3 linked regions of the Alloalcanivorax dieselolei B5 genome follow. The protein of the gene in region 1 interacts with the protein of each later gene in a pairwise test. Links are inferred from orthologs where the notes say so. Each region holds a gene or a part of one and is shown on either strand. Other genes may lie near its edges. The genes, in order: ptsN, B5T_RS12350 and trkA.

Region 1 (3,917 bases):
GTGATCTGGCCGAATGCCTGGGCGTGCAATTGCGCCAACAGCCCGCCGACACCCCGCACCTGGACACCGCGACCGCCCTGCTCGGGCATCTCGCGCTACTGGAAAAGCACGACTATGCCGGACTGCGCCGCACCATGGGGGTGACGGAAAGCGATCTCCTCGACGCCCTGGCGTTGTTGCGCACCCTGGACCCGGCCCCGGGCGAACAAATCGGCGGCGAGGTGGCGGAATACGCGGTTCCCGATGTGGTGGTGCGCCCCTTCCGCGGCGGCTGGCGGGTGGAACTGAACGAAGAAGTCCTGCCCAAGGTCAACCTGAACGCCCAGTACGCCCGCCTGGCCCGCCGCACCGAGGGCGAGGACGGCCAGTACCTGCGTAACTGCATGCAGGAGGCGCGCTGGTTCCTGAAAAGCCTGCAAAGCCGTAATGACACCCTGCTGAAGGTGGCCCGGCGCATCGTCGAGGTGCAGCAGGACTTCTTCCACTATGGCGAGGAAGCGATGAAACCGCTGGTGCTGGCCGATATCGCCGAGGCGGTGGAGATGCACGAATCCACCATCAGCCGGGTCACCAATCAAAAGTTCATGCTCACGCCCCGAGGGGTGTTCGAGCTGAAGTATTTCTTTTCCAGTCACGTGGACACGGAAGGCGGCGGTGAATGTTCTTCCACCGCCATTCGTGCCATCATTAAGAAGCTGGTCGCCGCCGAGAACCCTCGCAAGCCACTCAGCGACAATAAGCTGGCCAGTTTGCTCAATGAGCAAGGGATCAAGGTGGCGCGCCGGACCGTCGCCAAGTATCGGGAGGCGATGCGAATCCCGTCTTCCAGCGCTCGCAAACGTCTGGTTTGACGACGCGGGAAACGGCTTATAACCCGGGCCAGAGGCCGGGGTTAAATAACGAGGCAAAGGAGCCAGCTATGCAAATCAACATCAGTGGCCATCACCTGGATATCACCGAAGCCCTTCGTGATTATGTGGACGACAAGTTTTCCAAGCTGGAACGGCATTTCGACCAGATCACTAGCATTCAGGTAATCCTGTCCCCGGAGCCGAACACCCACAAGGCGGAATCCACCATCCACATTTCCGGCGGCGAAGTCTTCGCCACCGCCGAGGCCGGTGACATGTACGCGGCTATTGATGCCCTGACCAGTAAGCTGGATCGTCAGATTCTCAAACACAAGGAGAAGACCGTGAGCCGCAAGCACGGTCACTAAGCGGATCTATGCGAGTACGAGAACTTCTCACCGAGGACCGCACCCATAACGGTATCGAGGTGGGTAGCAAAAAACGCCTTCTGGATCAGGTTGCCGAGCTGGCCGCGGCCAGTTGCGGCGACCTCGGTGCCCAGGACGTGTTCGATGCACTGGTGGCCCGGGAGCGCCTGGGCTCCACCGGTATCGGTGAAGGCATCGCCATCCCCCACTGTCGGCTCGGACGCTGCGAGCAGGCAGTGGGCCTGCTGCTGAAACTGGCCGAACCGGTGGACTTCGATGCCGTGGACGGCCGGCCGGTGGATCTGGTGTTCGTTCTGCTGGTGCCTGAACAGAACCCCGAACAGCACCTCAAGACCCTGAGTCACCTGGCCAACCTGTTCAACGACGAGGATTATCGGCGTGAACTGCGCCAGGCCACGGACGATCACCAACTCTATATTACCGCCGTGGAGTCAGAGGCCGAATTGCGCCTGGCTTCATAAGCTACGACGGGGCCCATGCGGCCGGTTCTCCCCGGCCCGGGCGTCTTTTCGGGGAAGAAAGCGTCAATCGCCATGAAACTGACCATTCTCAGCGGCCGGTCCGGATCCGGTAAGACCACGGCTCTGCAAGCACTGGAAGACCACGGTTATTACTGCGTGGACAACCTGCCTCTGGGCCTGTTGCCGCAACTGGCCGGGCAACTGGATGACGAGGACCGGGTGCTGGAGCGGGTGGCGGTGGGGATCGATGCCCGCAACCTGCCGCGACAACTGCTGGCCTTTCCCTCCACCCTGGCGGAACTGCGCAAGTTGCAGGTGGAAACGGAAATCATCTTTCTCGACGCCGATCACGGCACCCTGCTCAAACGCTTCAGTGCCACCCGGCGCCCACACCCGCTCAGCGGCGATGATCGCACTCTGGCCGATGCCATCGCCTATGAAGCCGAACTGCTCTCCGACATCCGCATGCGCGCGGATCTGGTGATCGACACCAGCACTCTGGATGTCCACTCCCTGCGCAACCAGATCCGCCAGCGGGTAGCCGGCCGCAACGTCAAACTGTCGCTGTTGATCCAATCGTTCGGCTTCAAGAACGGTCTGCCCAACGACGCCGATCTGGTCTACGACGTGCGCATGCTGCCCAATCCCCACTGGCACGGCGATCTGCGGGCCCTGACCGGTCGCGACGACAAAGTAGCGGCCTTCCTGCAATCTCATCAGGAAACCGAGGATTTGATCGACGATATTTTCCAGTTTCTGGTTCGCTGGCTACCCCGCTATGCCGCCAACGACCGCAGTTACGTTACCGTTGCCATCGGCTGCACCGGTGGCCGCCATCGCTCCGTCTATCTGGCCGAGCAGTTGGCTCAGCGCCTGCGCAATAAAGCCATCCCCCTGCATGTGCGGCATCGGGAGCTGGAGGGATGATCGAGAGGGAACTCACCATCATCAACAAACTGGGACTGCATGCCCGCGCCGCCGCCAAAGTGGTCAGCGTGGCGTCACGTTACAGCTGCACTATTCAGGTGCTTCACAACGAGCGTCAGGTCGACGCCAAGAGCATCATGGGCCTGCTTACCCTCGGCGCCGCCAAAGGCACCAACCTCAGGGTGCGGGTGGACGGCGATGACGAGCAGCCGGCCATGGCGGAACTGGCCGACCTGTTCGCCCGCCGTTTCGACGAAGAAGAGTGAAGAGGCCACTGTAGGAGCTTGCCCTGCAAGCGAACTCTTTGAACGTTGCGCATTCGCTTGCAGGGCAAGCTCCTACAGCGGCTTCGTGGTCCGGTCTACTGCCCGTCCTTCCGCTCCCTCTCGCTGCGCGCCCAGTTGATGACATAACTGCGGCTGACGCGATCGTGCAGGAGATTCCCTTTCAGGAACAGGTTCACCAGGATCACCACCTTGCTGGTCAGCGCATTGACCACTACGAACGCCATGACCCGCCATACATTGTGCAGGAATGACAGCCGCTCAAACTCCAGATTCGTTACCCTGAGCCCCAGCATCCGTTTCCCCGGAGTCGCCTGCCTGGGTCCTGCCTCCATGACCAGCGCCATCAGCATATAGGCCGGCACGGCGAGCATGGCAAAAAGTCCGAGGAAAGCGCCAACACCACTGGCATCGGCATCACCATTAGCATCCGCCACCATGACGCTCACCACCCATATCGGCATGACCAACAGCGCCACCAATACCAGCAGATCGATGACGATAGCGGCCATACGCAGGGTCATGCCGGTGAAATAAAGGGTTTCGGGTGCCGGCTCGGAGCTTGCCTGACGCGACGGCGGCACCGTCTCCTTACCACCACGCAGCCCCTGCAATAAGGCCTGATCGCCGGAAGAATTCGTATCCAGGGGGGCCAACACCCGATCCATGGCGGTATCGCCAAAACGGGCCGCCAGCAAGCCACGACGCCCTTCCCAATCGAACAGGCTGCTCAAATAAGCCAGTGTCACCGCATCCAGAGGCGGCTTGTTATCCTGCTGCCGAAGCCGCTCCACCAGCCCCGCCATCAGGGCATCACCCAAACCATGGTGAAAGGCGCTGTCCAGCATCCAGGGACTGTTGGCGAGGAAACGCCATTCCTTCTCCTCAGCCGGCCGCCCCTCGCGCTCCAGCAAAGCCTGGCACTGGGTCAACAGTCGTTCGTGTTCACGACTGGCCGCCAGCCACTCGTCTTCTTCCGGCTCCCGTTCTTCCTCCCGCTCACGT
Region 2 (4,196 bases), 1.2 Mb from region 1 along the record:
CGATCCGCACATCAGCCCCGCCGCCGCCGAACTGCAGGCCCCCCGCGTGGCGGCGGCTCGCGGTTTACCCATGGATCAGGTCAGGCGGATCATCGCCGAAAACACTCAAGCGCCTTTCCTCGGCGTGTTCGGCCCCACCTACGTCAACGTCCTCACCCTCAATGTGGCACTGGATCAAGCAGAGAGAATAAACCCATGAAAACTCAATACTCGCTGTTCATTCTCCCTGCTCTTTTTATCTCGGCGGTACCGGCCGGCCTGGAAAGCCAGCACTCTTCCGGTGGCTATGCCGGCGCCTGGTTCTCCACCATCGACGACGGTGACGACGCCGGTTATGAAATGGACCTGACCGCGGGCCACCGCTTCCAGGCCGGGCCGCTGCCGGTGGATGCCGGCCTAATCTACTACGCTTACCCGCTGGCGGAACAAAGCAGCGATGTCGGCGAAGGGTTTATCACCTTGGGGCCGGACCTTCTGCAAATACGCTATGCTGTTACCTTGTGGAAGGAGAACCACGACGGCGACACTCACGATCAGTACGTGGCGCTGGGCGGCGACTATCCGCTCAGCGATGATTACGGCGTTTCCTGGACGGTGGGCCATGTGGAAGACGCCACCGACCAGGACGGCAGTTACCAACACGTGGCACTGGCGCTGAGCCGCGACCTGATCGACCGTGGCGCTCTCAGCCTCGGCGTCGAGAGCAATAACGCCGACGATGATCGCCATCGCAACCGGCCCCGACTGGTGCTCAGTTGGCAATGGAGCCTATGAAAGACCCGACAACACCGGATCCGGACGCCCTGCTGGCGGTCAACGACGACACTGGCCGGGGGCGTCTGAAGATTTTCATTGGCGCCGCCCCGGGGGTCGGCAAGACCTACGCCATGCTACAAGCGGCGCGGGAACTGGCCCGCCAGGGCCAGCCGGTACTGTTGGGCGTGATCGAATCCCATGGCCGCGGCGAAACCGAGGCGCTGTGCGCCAACCTTCCGCGCCTGCCTTTGCGTCCGATCCAGTATCGGGGGCACAGCTTTCATGAGTTCGATCTGCAGGAGGCGCTGCAACAACGCCCTTCTCTGATTCTGGTGGACGAACTCGCTCACCGGAACATTCCCGGCAGTCTCCATCCACGCCGCTATCAGGACATTGAAGATCTGCTTGCTGCTGGCATCGACGTGTGGACCACGGTCAACGTCCAGCACCTGGAAAGCCTCAACGATCACATCGCCCGTATCACTGGCGTGCGCATGCGCGAAACCGTGCCCGACGCCCTGGTTCAATCGGCCCGCGATCTGATCCTGGTGGATCTGCCGCCGGATCAACTGCTGGAACGGCTGCGCCAGGGCAAGGTGTATGTCCCGGAGCAGGCCCGCGCGGCCATGGACCACTTTTTCAACCGGAGCAATCTGACCGCCCTGCGCGAGCTCGCGCTGCAAACCGTGGCCAATCGTATCGACCACGACGTGTTCACCTCCATGGCCAGCCAGGGCGTCGATGGTCCCTGGCCGGTACGTCCGCGTCTGCTGGTATTGGTGGACGGGCGCGGCAATGACAAAGCGGTGGTGCGCGCCGCCGCGCGCATGGCGCAACGGCGCCGGGCACCCTGGACCACTCTTTGGGTGGACACCGGCCAAGCGCCGCCCGATACGCAAAAGCAGAACCTGGCAGCGGTATTCCGACTCACCGAGCAATTGGGCGGCGACACCGTCACCCTGCACGGCCACGATGTGGTCGGCATGGCCCTGGACCATGCCCGCCACCACAACGTCACCGGCATTGTCTTCGGCCGCAGCCGCCACCGTCCGCTGGCTGGCTTGTTCGGTCGTACCTTGAGTCAGAAACTGATGCGCCGGGGCCAGGATTTCGAGCTGACCTGCATCGCCAGCGCACCGCCGCACCACCGTCGGCGCTGGCGTGCGCCGGGCTGGCCGCCGGCACGGCAACTGTGGCTGGCGCTGTCGGTGGTGGCGGCGAGCGTGCTGGCCGCCGCGGTGGCGGACCATTTCCTGGCGTTGCCGAACCTGTCGCTGATCTTTCTTACCGGCGTCCTGCTGGTGGCCAGCCGCACCGGCATGCGCGCCGCCACTTTCGCCGCCGTGCTCAGCCTGCTCACCTATAATTTTTTCTTCACCGAGCCGTTTTTCAGTCTGGCGATGTACCACACCCAGGATATTCTCACCGTGGCGTTCTTCCTGGTCATCGCCCTGGTCACCGGTCGGTTGGCCAGCCGATTGCGCAATCAGGTGGTGAACCTGCGCCGCGTTGGCGACCACAACCGCTCACTGCTGCGACTGAGCCGGAAGCTGGGCGGAGCCACCGGTATTCAGGACGTTCAACGGGAGGCCGGAGAGTACCTGAGCCGGGAGTTCGCCACCGTGGTCAAAGTGGTGCCGTCCCAGGACCTGGATCAGGACAAGGGGCTCACCGGATCATTGCGCACCGCCGCCCAATGGGCTCTGGAAAGCGGCAAACAAGCCGGACGTGGCACCGATACTCTGGGCGATCTGCCACAACGTATCTTTCCACTGCGTTTCCGCGACCAAAGCCTTGGTGTGCTGCTGCTCAGCGCGGACAAGCTGGAAGGGCTCGACACCGCTGTGCTCAGCCATATGGAAACACTGGCCAACCAGGTCGCCCTGGCCCTGTGGCGGGTTCAACTCAGTGCCACCCTGGAAGCCTCCCGCGTCGCCGAGGAAACCGAGCGCCTGCGCTCGGCCCTGCTCTCCTCCATCTCCCACGACCTGCGTACCCCGCTGTCTTCCATGATCGGCGCCGCCAGCAGCCTGCGCGATCAGGCCTCACTGCTCAGTGAAGAACATCGACGGGAACTGCTCGACGCCATCCTCAACGAGGGGCACCGGCTGAACAGCTATATCCAGAATCTGCTGGATATGACCCGGCTCGGCCACGGCACCCTGAAACTGGCACGGGACTGGATCGCGCCGGCGGATCTGATCGCCGCCGCACTGAAACGCACCGCACCGCTTACCGCCAATCTGACACTCCATCGTCAGGTGGAAGCGGACCTGCCGCTGTTGTTCGTACACCCCGCGCTCATCGAGCAGGCCCTGGTGAACTTGATCGAGAACGCCGCCAAATTCTCCCCCACCGGCGGCGAAATCACCCTTGTCGCCCGGGCCGACACTGACCGCATCGTGGTCGAAATCAGCGATCAGGGCCCCGGCATTCCAGAGGATCAACGAGAGAAAGTCTTCGACATGTTCTTCACCGGCGGCGACGGCGATCGGGGGCCCTACGGCAGCGGCCTGGGCCTCGCCATTTGCCGGGGCATGGTCGGCGCCCATGGCGGTACCATCGAGGCCCTGCCGCCCGTCAACGGTAGCGGTGCGCACATCGTGATAACCTTGCCCTTGATGGAACAACAGCCCGATGGACCGAACCATGTCTAGTCCCGCCGCCGGCGGCATTCTGATCATCGACGACGAAGTGCAAATCCGTCGCTTTCTGCGCATCAGCCTGCAAACCGAAGGCTATCAGGTCAACGAAGCCGCCACCGGCGGCGACGGCCTGGCCCTGGCCGAAACCAGCCAGCCCGCGCTGATCGTACTGGACCTGGGCCTGCCCGATCTCGATGGGCAGGATGTGCTTGGCAGGATCAGGGCCTTCAGCAACGTGCCGGTGATCATTCTTTCAGTCCGCGATGACGAAGGCGAAAAAGTGCGCGCCCTGGATCTCGGCGCCAACGACTATGTCACCAAGCCCTTCGGCGTTCAGGAATTCCTTGCCCGGGTGCGCCGGCACCTCGGTCACGTCAACGACGCCGGCGTCGTCCGCAACGAGTACGACGACGGCCACCTGCGCTTCGACCTCGCCCGGCACCAGGTGGAACTGGCCGGTGAACCGGTCAAACTCACCCCCAAAGAATTCAACGTCCTCGGTATCCTGATCCGCAACGCCGACCGGGTCATTACTCAACAACAGCTGCTGCGCCAAGTGTGGGGAGAGAGTCACCAGCACGACAGCCATTACCTGCGTATCCTTATTGGCCGCCTGCGCCATAAACTGGGAGACGACCCGGTGGCCCCGACTTATCTCCACACCGAACCTGGCGTTGGTTACCGCTTTGAGACCCGCGTCAGCTGACCCCCACCCTTGCCTCCACTCCCATTCCTGCTAAACTACCGCGCCGTTACAGGTCCATGCCGGAATAGCTCAGTCGGTAGAGCAACTGA
Region 3 (3,940 bases), 3.9 Mb from region 1 along the record:
GTCAATGCCTATCCGGACCTGTGCCGCAAATTGAAAGCGGGCTGGGCCAGTGGCCTGGCCAACGCGGTGTTGCGCAAGGCCAGCCGTATTGACGCCGCCACCGCCTTCGCCGACTACCCCGACGCGGTGCGCTGGTCGCTGCCGGACTGGCTCTGGCAGCAGTGGCAAAGCGACTGGCCGGATCAGGCCGCCGCCATGGCCGAGGCCAGCCTGACGCCACCGCCGCTGACCCTGCGGGTGAATCAGCGGCACCACCACCGCGACCATTGGCTGACACAATTCGGTGACGAAGCCCGTGCCGGTGCTCTCTCTCCGTGGGCGCTGTATCTGTCGCCACCCCGCCCGGTCACCGCCCTGCCCGGTTTCGCCGAGGGCGAACTGACGGTGCAGGACGAAGCGGCGCAACTGCCGGTGACCTTGATGGCGATGCCGGACGGCGCGCGCGTGCTCGACGCCTGCGCCGCGCCCGGCGGCAAGACCGGTCAGCTGGCCGAAGCCTTTCCCGGCGCACGGCTGGTGGCACTGGACGTGTCCGAATCGCGTCTGCGTCAGGTGCGCGAGGCGCTCAAGCGCCTCGACGCCGAGGCCACCGTGCTCCAGGGTGACGCCGCCGACCCGCAAAGCTGGTGGGACGGTGAGCCGTTTGACGCCATTCTGCTGGATGCCCCCTGCTCAGCCACCGGCATCCTGCGCCGCCAGCCGGATGTGAAATGGCATCGCCGCCGCCAGGACCTGCCGGCCCTGGTGGATTTACAAGCGCGCATGCTGGATGCACTATGGCCGCTGCTGCGCCCCGGGGGTACGCTGGTGTACGCCACCTGCTCGGTGCTGCGCGCCGAAAACGATCAGCAAATCAGTGCGTTCCTCGAGCGCACCGAAGACGCCACCGAGGACACGCCGGGCATTGGCGCCGCGTCACCGGCGGCGCGGGGCTGGCAATTGCTGCCGCGGGATCAGGGGCCGGACGGTTTTTATCTGGCCCGCCTGCGCAAAACCATGGGGTGATCGGACCACGATCATGAAGATCATTATTCTGGGTGCCGGCCAGGTGGGCGGCACGTTGGCGGAGAACCTCGCCGGCGAACGCAACGATATCATCGTCATTGATACAGATGGCGAGCGCCTGCGGGAACTGGGGGACCGTCTCGACATCGGCACGGTGCAGGGCATGGGCTGCTATCCCAGCGTGCTCAAGGACGCCGGCGCCGAGGACGCCGACATGCTGATCGCGGTGACCAACTCCGACGAGGTCAACATGGTCGCCTGCCAGGTAGCCTACAGCCTGTTCCGCACCCCCACCAAGATCGCCCGCATCCGCACCGCCCATTACACCAGCCGCGCCGACAAGCTGTTTAACGAGAGCGCCATTCCCATCGACGTGATCATCAGTCCCGAGCAGGTGGTCACCGACTATATCAAGCGTCTGATCGAACATCCCGGCGCTCTGCAGGTGGTGAATTTCGCCGGCGGCCGGGTGCAGCTGGTGGCCGTGCGCGCCTATTACGGCGGCCCGCTGGTGGGCAACGAGCTGCGCGAACTGCGCAAGCACATGCCCAATGTGGATACCCGGGTGGCGGCGATTTTCCGCCGTAACCGGCCGATCATTCCGGAAGGCAACACGGTCATTGAGGCGGACGACGAAGTGTTCTTCATCGCCGCCAAGAACGACATCCGCGCGGTAATGAGCGAGCTGCGCCGGCTGGAGCACAACTACAAGCGCGTTCTCATCGCCGGCGGCGGCAACATCGGTTATCGCCTGGCGAAAAGCATCCAGCACCGCTACAACGTCAAGGTCATCGAGCGCTCACCGCAACGGGCCGACTGGCTCGGCGAAAAACTGGAGCACACCGTGGTGCTGCAGGGCCTCTCCACGGATCGCGACGAATTGCTCAAGGCCAACATTGAGAACACCGATGTGTTCTGCGCTCTGACCAACGACGACGAGGCCAACATCATGGCCTCGCTGCTGGCCAAACGCCTGGGCGCGCGCAAGGTGATGACACTGATCGCCAACCCCGCCTACGTGGACCTGGTTCAGGGCCATGACATCGACATTGCCATTTCACCGCAACAGTCCACCATCGGCAGCCTGCTCACCCATGTGCGCCGTGGTGACGTGGTCAATGTCTATTCGCTGCGCCGCGGCGCCGCCGAGGCCATCGAGGCGATTGCCCACGGCGACGCCAAATCCTCCAAGGTGGTGGGCCGCGCCATCGAGGACATCGACTTGCCGGAAGGCACCACCATTGGCGCCGTGGTACGCGGTGAACGGGTACTGATCGCCCATGACGATGTGGTGATCGAACCGAACGATCACGTGATCCTGTTCCTGATCGACCGGCGCCGTATTCGCGACGTGGAAAAACTGTTCCAGGTCGGGTTCACGTTCTTCTAGGAAACGCATGCACGCTGACACGCCAACACGCTTGCACGCTCGCAAGTGCCACTTTCCAGCCCACGTTTTTTTGCGTGTTGCGTGTTGCGTGCTGGCGTGTCAGCGAAGGAAGAAAGCATGCATTTCGCGCTGATCTCCAAAGTGCTCGGCCTGCTGCTGGTGGTGTTCAGCTTCACCATGATGCCGCCGGTGGCGGTGTCCTACTTCTATCAGGACGGCAGTGAAGGGCCGTTCCTGGCGTCCTTCGTGATCTCGTTGCTGCTCGGGCTGGTGCTGTGGCTGCCGTTCTTCCGTCACCGCGCCGAACTGCAGACCCGCGACGGCTTCCTGGTGGTGACGCTGTTCTGGTCGGTACTGGGCGTGATTGGCGGCCTGCCGTTTTTGATTTCCGCCGACACTCCGGTGGGGTTCACCGACGCGGTGTTTGAATCCGTGTCCGGGCTGACCACCACCGGCGCCTCGGTGCTTTCCGGCCTGGATACCTTGCCCAAATCCATTCTTTATTACCGCCAGCAACTGCAGTGGTTTGGCGGCATGGGCGTTATCGTGCTGGCGGTGGCGATCCTGCCGATGCTGGGCATCGGGGGTATGCAGTTGTACAAGGCGGAGATTCCCGGGCCGATGAAGGACGCCAAACTGACGCCGCGCATCGCCGAAACCGCCAAGGCGCTGTGGTACCTGTATCTGTTCATCACCGTGGCATGCGCTTCGGCCTACTGGCTGGCCGGCATGTCCCTGTTCGACGCCATCACCCACAGCTTCAGCACCGTGGCCACCGGCGGCTTCTCCACCCATGACCAGTCCATGGCCTACTGGGACAGTGCCGCCATCGACTGGATCACCACCGTCTTCATTATTATCGGCGGGACCAACTTCGCCCTCCATTTCGCCGCCATTCGCGGCCTCTCGCCGCTGACGTTCGTGCGCGATCCGGAGTTTCGTTTCTACATCGGCATGGTGTTCCTCTACATCCTGCTGGTGACGCTGGGGCTCTTGGCCTTCAACGTGTTCCAGGGCGCCGATGAAACCTTGCGACACGCCGCGTTCCAGGTGGCCTCGTTCAGCACCGGCACCGGCTACACCAGCACCAACGCCGCCGCCTGGCCCGGTTTCGTGCCCTTCCTGCTGGTGTTCACCAGTTTCCTCGGCGCCAGCGCCGGCTCCACCGGCGGCGGCATGAAGAGCGTGCGCGGTGCTCTGGTGTTCCACCACAGCATTCGCGAACTGCGGCGGCTGATTTACCCCAACGGCGCCTTTGCCCTGCGTTTCGGCCGCCATACGGTGAATGATCGGGTGCTGCAGGCGGTGTGGGGCTTTGTCGGTGTTTACATCACCATCGCGGTGGTCTTCACGCTGCTGTTCACCGTCACCGGGCTGGACCTGACCACCGCGGTCAGCTGCGTTGCCGCCAGCCTGAACAACCTGGGCGTGGGGATTGGCGGCGTGGCCAGCGGCTTCGCCGATATTTCACCCGCCGCCAAGTGGATGATGACGCTGCTGATGCTGCTCGGCCGTCTGGAGATCTTCACCTTGCTGGTGCTGTTC

Evidence for each region.
Region 2: the proteins of ptsN (region 1) and B5T_RS12350 interact in binary tests that used the Escherichia coli proteins (3 or more experiments, as listed by UniProt). The link is inferred for Alloalcanivorax dieselolei B5 from one-to-one orthologs.
Region 3: the proteins of ptsN (region 1) and trkA interact in binary tests that used the Escherichia coli proteins (3 or more experiments, as listed by UniProt). The link is inferred for Alloalcanivorax dieselolei B5 from one-to-one orthologs.

The regions. Positions count from the first base shown.
Region 1 is NC_018691.1:3,974,476-3,978,392, forward strand. What follows is about bases 1-2,964. They hold ptsN (PTS IIA-like nitrogen regulatory protein PtsN), read left to right. Parts: upstream 1-1,227; coding sequence 1,228-1,701; downstream 1,702-2,964. Other genes in these bases: B5T_RS17665 (RNA polymerase factor sigma-54), read left to right, coding at 1-851; hpf (ribosome hibernation-promoting factor, HPF/YfiA family), read left to right, coding at 920-1,219; rapZ (RNase adapter RapZ), read left to right, coding at 1,774-2,628; B5T_RS17685 (HPr family phosphocarrier protein), read left to right, coding at 2,625-2,894. In the rest of the region: B5T_RS17690 (RDD family protein), read right to left, coding at 2,990-3,917. UniProt on the Escherichia coli protein: Seems to have a role in regulating nitrogen assimilation.
Region 2 is NC_018691.1:2,754,526-2,758,721, forward strand. What follows is about bases 371-3,613. They hold B5T_RS12350 (DUF4118 domain-containing protein), read left to right. Parts: upstream 371-770; coding sequence 771-3,413; downstream 3,414-3,613. Other genes in these bases: B5T_RS22305 (TorF family putative porin), read left to right, coding at 371-774; B5T_RS12355 (response regulator), read left to right, coding at 3,406-3,613. Also shown: potassium-transporting ATPase subunit KdpC, read left to right, coding at 1-199; more of B5T_RS22305, read left to right, coding at 196-370; more of B5T_RS12355, read left to right, coding at 3,614-4,107. UniProt on the Escherichia coli protein: Member of the two-component regulatory system KdpD/KdpE involved in the regulation of the kdp operon. KdpD may function as a membrane-associated protein kinase that phosphorylates KdpE in response to environmental signals.
Region 3 is NC_018691.1:120,246-124,185, reverse strand. The notes cover bases 220-3,206. They hold trkA (Trk system potassium transporter TrkA), read left to right. Parts: upstream 220-1,018; coding sequence 1,019-2,395; downstream 2,396-3,206. Other genes in these bases: B5T_RS00565 (TrkH family potassium uptake protein), read left to right, coding at 2,513-3,206; rsmB (16S rRNA (cytosine(967)-C(5))-methyltransferase RsmB), read left to right, coding at 220-1,005. In the rest of the region: more of rsmB, read left to right, coding at 1-219; more of B5T_RS00565, read left to right, coding at 3,207-3,940; B5T_RS00560 (amidohydrolase family protein), read right to left, coding at 3,939-3,940. UniProt on the Escherichia coli protein: Part of the constitutive potassium transport systems TrkG and TrkH. May regulate the transport activity of TrkG and TrkH systems. Binds to NAD(+) and NADH.